Regions from separate parts of the Brevibacterium siliguriense genome, predicted to be linked through region 1. Evidence: riboswitches for the same ligand, from Rfam matches in the RefSeq annotation. Region 1 holds a riboswitch; each other region holds the start of a gene.
The links. Region 1 has a riboswitch for thiamine pyrophosphate ahead of BLU88_RS15575 (ECF transporter S component). Riboswitches for the same ligand answer to the same signal wherever they lie in the genome.
Positions count from the first base shown of each region.

Region 1 (2,264 bases):
CCCACCTGACAGTGCCGCACTGGGATGCTCCGGCGGCAGATCAAGTCCCAGCGCCCGCAGGGACTCGGGAATCCGGGCCTCGATGACCTCGGCCGGGAGTCCGAGGTTCTCCATCCCGAACGCCACATCATCACCGATTCGGGAGAAGATCACCTGAGAATCGGGATCTTGGAGGACCAGCCCAGTGCTGCCTCGGCGAGGATCCGGTTCCCCATCGCCGACGAGGAGTTCACCGGTGGCCTCACCGGATTCCTCGGGCAGGACTCCGGCGACGGCGTGGAGGAACGTCGATTTGCCGGCCCCGGAGGCACCGAGCAGCAGCACCTTCTCACCGGCGGCGATCTTCAGGTCGAGCGGTCCGACGGCCGGTAAGTCACGGTCGGTGTGCGTCCACGAGTAGCCGGCGGCCGTGATCGGCAGCGCCATCAGCGCAGACGGCCGGAGGCGAAGGAGCTCAGCGCTCCCGTGGCCGCGATCGCCCGGTAGGCGAACCATGCGCCGATTCCGGAGATGACGAGGCCGGAGACGATCGCGCAGACGGCGTAGATCGCTTGGAAGCCGAACTGCCATTCGGCGTTGTACATGATGTTCTCGCTCACGGCCATGAACGCCGCTGCCAGCATCCCCGAGGCCGCGGTGACCCACAGGGTGAAGCGCTTGTAGCCGAAGGCGGCGAAGACGAGTTCGGCACCGAGGCCCTGCAACAGTCCGGAGAGCAGAACGGTCGCTCCGAAGTGGGAGCCGAGGACGGCCTCGACGATGGCGGCGATGAGTTCGCACAGCAGCGCAGCACCGGGTTTGCGGATGATCGCACCGGCCAGCGGTCCGGCCAGCACCCAGAGTCCGGCGATGAGGCCGATCGAGGGCGGGAAGGCTTGGAAGGCGAGTTCGAGCACCTTCCAGCTCAGCGCCAACACCCAGAACACGAGACCGACGGCGATTCCGAGGACGGCGGTGGTGACATAGTCGACGACTCGCCACTGCTTGGATTTCGGCGCCGCGGTGAAGGAGCGTGCGGGGGTGGTGGCGGTGTTCGGTGCGGTGGTATTCGGCATTGTGCCTCCTCATTTCAAGGAGGGGTGAAGAGTCTCGACTTCCTTCGGCAGTGCTAACCGCATCAGGTTCGAGGGTCTGCAGCTTCTTCTGCACTCTCAGCGCCCCTGACGGCGCTCCCCTGTCGTAGCCACCACTGTACAACAGGGGAGCGAAGCGGCGACCCAAGTCAGTCATCGAGGATTCACTTCCCGTTCCCTCGTTCGTTGACGGGCTTCGAACGGCCGGACACTACCGATCAGTAGGAATGAGCGGGTGAACACTCATCGACTTAAACGACCCCTTGGCGCCCTGTCCGCCGCCACCCTGCTCGCCGCACTGGTGGCGGCCCCGGTGCCCGTTCGTGCCGAGCCGGCTCTCGGCGCAGGAGAGCCTGGTTCGACCGCGAGCCAGAGCCCGAATCAGAACCCGAGCCCGCGTCGGAGTCAGGAACCGGGCCAGAGCTCGTCGGAATTGCCCGCCGAGGCGGAAGCGGGAAGCGAGGCGATCACCGACGCCGTCCTGCAGGTCGGTGCCGACTCCACGGCACGCAATCTCTCGTGGATGAGTGAGAGCTCCGGCGGGGGAGAAGTGCGATGGGCACCGGTGAGCGTGCTCGAGGACGGCAATCTCCCCGCCGACGCGGCAACAGCAGAGACCACTGACTCCGGACTCGCCACCGACCTCAAACGTCACTTCAACCATGCGAGCATGACCGGCCTCAAGCCGGGCACCGAATACGCCTACCAGGTCGGCAGCGAGAAGGACGGGTTCACCGAGGTGCAGCAGTTCACCACGGGAGCTGCCGGAGGAGACGAAGAATTCCTCGTCTTCGGCGACCCGCAGGTCGGCGCCGGTGGCGGAGACCCCGACGATGCCGCCGGTTGGGACAGGACCCTGAGTTCGGCAGCGGCCATCGCCGACAATCCGAGCTTCTTCTACTCGCTGGGCGACCAGGTCAACTCCGCAGGCAACCAGGAGCAGTACGCCCAGTACCTGGCACCGGATGAGACCCGGACGATCCCGCAGGCGACGACGATTGGCAACCACGATGTGTCGTCGAAAGCATACGAGCAGCACTTCAACCGACCCAATGTCAGCCAGGATCACGGCGGCGGTGGCGTCATCACCTCTGGCGGCGACTACTGGTTCATCGAGGACGGAGTCCTGTTCCTCAACATCAACTCGAACAGTTCGGATATGGACGCCCATGCTGAGTTCATCGACGAGGT
Region 1 is NZ_LT629766.1:3,463,383-3,465,646, reverse strand. It holds gene BLU88_RS15580 (ABC transporter ATP-binding protein) at 1-426, opposite strand, end outside; gene BLU88_RS15575 (ECF transporter S component) at 426-1,055, opposite strand; TPP riboswitch at 1,078-1,186, opposite strand; gene BLU88_RS15570 (FN3 domain-containing metallophosphoesterase family protein) at 1,309-2,264, shown strand, end outside.

Region 2 (2,264 bases), 1.9 Mb from region 1:
CGGCGGTCATGCCTGGACGCCTTCGCCGAGAGGAAGGGTGTCGAGGCTGATCGCGGCCCGTGCGAGTCGGTCGCCGTCGACGGTGTGGAGTGCGTCGAGGAAGTTCACCGAGTAGCTGCCCGGTCCCTTCGCGCCGTCGGCCGCGAGTTCCCCCGCGACAGCGAAGTGGGCGTGGGCTGCGACGACGGCCTCGAACCTCGCCGAGGCGGCTCCACCGTTCGCGGACTGTTCAGTGGCGTTGACGGTTGAGGCATCGGCTGCGGGGTCGGCGAGGCCCGCGCGGACGGAGGCCAGGTAGGCGACGGTGACGGCGCCGAGTGAGCAGCCGGTCCCGATGACCAGCGGCATGAACTCGTGGCCGCCTGAGATGCGGGCGACGTGGTCGGTCCCGTCGATGTGGGCGACGACGGCGTCGGTGGGTCCGGACACGGCAACGATGGCGCCGGTTTCTCGTGCCAGCTTTGCTGCGGCGGGAAGGACGGCATCGACATCATCGGTGGAGTCGACTCCGCGTCCGCCGAGTCCGACTCCGGCGAGCGCGGCGACCTCGGAGGCGTTGCCGCGGACTGCGGTGGGGTGATCGGCTGCGGCGCGGCGGATGCGGGAGGTGCGGAAGTCGACGGCGCCGATGCTCACGGGGTCGAGGACCCAGGGTTTGCCGGCGGCATACGCGACGTCGATGGCGGCGTCGGCGGCGAGCAGCTGGTGGTTCGAGGCGGTTCCGAAGTTGACGAGGACTCCGCTGGCGATGCCGGCGAACTGTCCGGCGTCGGCTTCATGGTCGAGCATCGCCGGGGAGGCGCCGATGGCCAGGAGCACATTCGCGCTGAACTGCTGCACGACGGTGTTCGTGATGCATTGGATGAGTGGATTGCTGGCGCGCAGTCGCGCATTCGCAGAACGCAGGTCGAAGTCAACCATGACGATCCCTTCGCTAGTATGGCCCAGATCAGGTTCGATGGGTGTTCTCTCAGCCTCGCCGATCTCCGCCTGGGCGGATCCTCATGAGGCACCCCATGTCAATGGCTCCGACTGTATCAGCCCGCCCGGACACGGGCGACTCCTCCAACCTGCAGAACCGCCGAGCGGACCCCGTCGCGGTGAAACCACCTCCGGTTCACGGTGGTTTCACCGCGACGGGGTCCGCTGAGCGAAGAGTCACCGCTACCCCCGCCCGACGTACCTCTGGCCGCGGCGGCTGAGCGCATCGATGACGACGGCGGTGAGCAGGACGAGTGCGGTGATGATCTGCTGCGCATCGGAGTTGAAGCCGATGAGGTAGAGACCGTTGTTGATCGCGCCGACGACCAGAGCACCGAGCACAGCAGCCCAAGCGGTACCGCGACCGCCGAAGAGCGAGGTGCCGCCGATGACGGCTGCGGCGATCGCGTTGAGCAGATCCTGCGTGCTCACCAGCGTCGATCCCGCATTCGTCGTCACGCCGGTCTTGATGAATCCGAACAGCGCGGCCAGCACACCGGCGGCCATGAACACGCTGATGCGCACCCACGTGACGCGGATACCGGCACGCCGAGCGGCTTCGACCTTGCCGCCGACGGCGTAGATCGAACGGCCGTAGCGGGTCTTGCGCAGGACGAGGTCGATGATGATCGCGATGACGATCATGAGGAAGAACGGCATCGCCAGACCGAAGTCCTGGTTGACGAGGATGAGGAAGCCGAACACGATCGCGGCCAGCAGCACGATGCGCACGATCACGGAGGTCCAGCTCGGAGCGTTGAGACCCTCGCGGTGGCGGCGCATCTTCGAATAGATGATTCCGCCGCCGAAGCCGATGATCGCGATCGCTCCGAAGATATAGGCCCAGATCGCTGGGAAGTAGAAGCTCGCGAAGTCGAAGGCGAAAGTGTCCGACATCGACAGGTTCTTCTGCGTGCCCAGGGTCGTCAGCGTCAGACCGGTGAAGGCAAGCAGACCGGCTAGGGTGACGACGAAGGCGGGAATGCCGACGACTGCGAAGAACCAACCTTGGATCGCGCCGACGATCAGCCCGAGCAGCAGCATGATGATCAGAGCCATCACCGGTGGCACACCTTGCCGCACCACCAGGACACCGAGCAACGAGGCGGCCAGACCACCCAACTGCGCCAAGGACAGGTCGATCTCACCGAGGAGCAGGATGAGGTTGATGCCCAGTGCGAGGATCGCAAGGAACGCGACCTGGGTGGAGAGGTTGACGAGGTTGGCCGGTGAGATGAAGTTCGAGTCGGCCGATTGGAAGACGATGACGATGACGACGAGGG
Region 2 is NZ_LT629766.1:1,563,827-1,566,090, reverse strand. It holds gene thiE (thiamine phosphate synthase) at 1-10, opposite strand, end outside; gene BLU88_RS06820 (hydroxyethylthiazole kinase) at 7-921, opposite strand; TPP riboswitch at 909-1,027, opposite strand; gene BLU88_RS06815 (sugar ABC transporter permease) at 1,165-2,264, opposite strand, start outside.
Region 2: it holds a riboswitch for thiamine pyrophosphate, as region 1 does, so the genes downstream of both, BLU88_RS06820 (hydroxyethylthiazole kinase) here and BLU88_RS15575 (ECF transporter S component) in region 1, are expected to answer to the same signal.

Region 3 (2,264 bases), 670 kb from region 1:
CTTCCGCCGGCGTCGATGCCGAGGCGGTCGTCGGCCACGACGTCTATACCATCCCGACACAGGAGCCGGCCCTCTTCGGTGCCGCCGAGGAGTTCTTCGCCTCGCCGAGGCTGGACAACCTTCTGTCCGTCCACGCCGGCGTCACCGCGCTCACCCAGCTCGATGCCGACAGGCTCGACGGCATCCCCCTGTTCGCGGCCTTCGATCATGAGGAGATCGGGTCGAATTCTCGTTCGGGTGCGTGCGGTCCGTTCCTCGCCGACGTCACCGAGCGCATCGTCGCCTCACTGCTGCCGCAGTCGACGCGCAGCGACTATCTCGCGTCGATGGCTTCCTCGGTGTGTGTCTCCTCCGATGCCGGGCATGCGGCCCATCCGAATTATCCGGAACGGCATGATCCGCATGTGCGTCCCCGCCTCGGCGGTGGTCCCCTGCTCAAACTCAATGCTCAGCAGCGCTACGCCACCGATGCTGTCGGAACGGCGGTGTGGTCGCAGGCGTGCGCAGCAGTCGGAGTCGAATATCAGGATTTCGTGTCGAACAATGCGATGCCCTGCGGGTCGACGATCGGTCCGTTGACCGCCACCCGCCTAGGCATGACGACCGTCGATGTGGGGCCTGCCCTGTACTCGATGCACTCGGCCCGCGAGATGGTTGCGGTCTCCGACGTCGTCGCCCTCGGCGCCGCTGCGAAGGCATTCCTCCAGGGCAGCTGACCGCCGCGCCGTACTCTCGGCGGGACTTGATTCCGCCGAATGTGCGCTTGTCTTCACTGCGGCAGTCGTGATAGGAATTGCACGACCCCACGGGAGCCCTCTGCAAGGGCTGAGATCGGACTGCATCGTCCGAGACCGTAGAACCTGATCCGGTTGATACCGGCGTAGGAAGTGAGGACTGCAGATGACTGCATTCACCCCTGAAACACCTGCCCCTGCCACGACTTCGTCTGACGCAGATTCAAACGACCAGTTCACCCTCGAGCAGTATCCGACGCATTCGCCGGCGTGGGTCGACGATGAGGAACACGGCATCCGCGTTCCCGTGACTCGCATCGAACTCGAAGACTCGAATGGCCGTGCCAACGATCCCGTCGACGTCTACCGCACCGTCGGACCGGGCAGCATTCCGGAAGAGGGACTGCCCGCTCTGCGATTTCCGTGGATCGAGAACCGCCTCGATACCGAAACGTATGCGGCCCGCGGCCACCGCATCGCCGACGACGGTCGGGCGGCCGTTCGCCGGGGTGCCCCGTCCCAGCAGTGGAAGGGACGCAAACCGGTTCCGCGTCGTGCCAAAGCCGGCCGCACGGTGACCCAGATGCACTACGCCCGGCAGGGCATCATCACCCCGGAGATGCGCTTCGTAGCGCTTCGCGAGCAGTGCGATGTCGAGCTCGTCCGTGCCGAGCTCGCCGCCGGTCGTGCGATCATCCCGAACAACGTCAACCACCCCGAATCCGAGCCGATGATCATCGGCAAGGCGTTTCTCGTCAAGATCAACGCGAACATCGGCAATTCCGCGGTCACCAGCTCCATCGCCGAGGAGGTGCAGAAGCTGCGGTGGGCCGCGAAGTGGGGTGCCGACACCCTGATGGACCTGTCGACTGGCAATGACATCCACACCACTCGCGAATGGATCATCCGCAATTCGCCGATCCCCATCGGCACCGTTCCGATCTATCAGGCACTGGAGAAAGTCGACGGGGATGCGAACACGCTGACCTGGGAGATCTTTCGCGACACGGTCATCGAGCAATGCGAGCAGGGTGTCGACTACATGACCATCCACGCCGGTGTGCTGCTGCGCTACGTTCCGCTCACGGCCGACCGGGTCACCGGGATGGTCTCTCGCGGCGGGTCCATCATGGCCGGCTGGTGTCTGGCTCACCACGAGGAGAACTTTCTCTATACCCATTTCGATGAACTCTGTGAGATCTTCGCCCGGTACGATGTCGCGTTCTCACTCGGCGACGGGCTGCGGCCGGGATCCATCGCCGATGCCAACGATGCCGCCCAGTTCGCTGAGCTCGATACTCTCGCTGAGCTCACGGAACGCGCTTGGGCCCACGACGTCCAGGTGATGATCGAAGGGCCAGGGCACATTCCGCTCCATCTCGTGCGTGAGAACGTCGAACGCCAGCAGGAGCTCTGCCACGGGGCACCGTTCTATACTCTGGGTCCGCTGGTCACGGACATCGCGCCCGGATACGACCACATCACCTCGGCGATCGGGGCGACCGAGATCGCACGTTACGGCACGGCGAT
Region 3 is NZ_LT629766.1:114,201-116,464, forward strand. It holds gene BLU88_RS00470 (M18 family aminopeptidase) at 1-716, shown strand, start outside; TPP riboswitch at 797-905, shown strand; gene thiC (phosphomethylpyrimidine synthase ThiC) at 901-2,264, shown strand, end outside.
Region 3: it holds a riboswitch for thiamine pyrophosphate, as region 1 does, so the genes downstream of both, thiC (phosphomethylpyrimidine synthase ThiC) here and BLU88_RS15575 (ECF transporter S component) in region 1, are expected to answer to the same signal.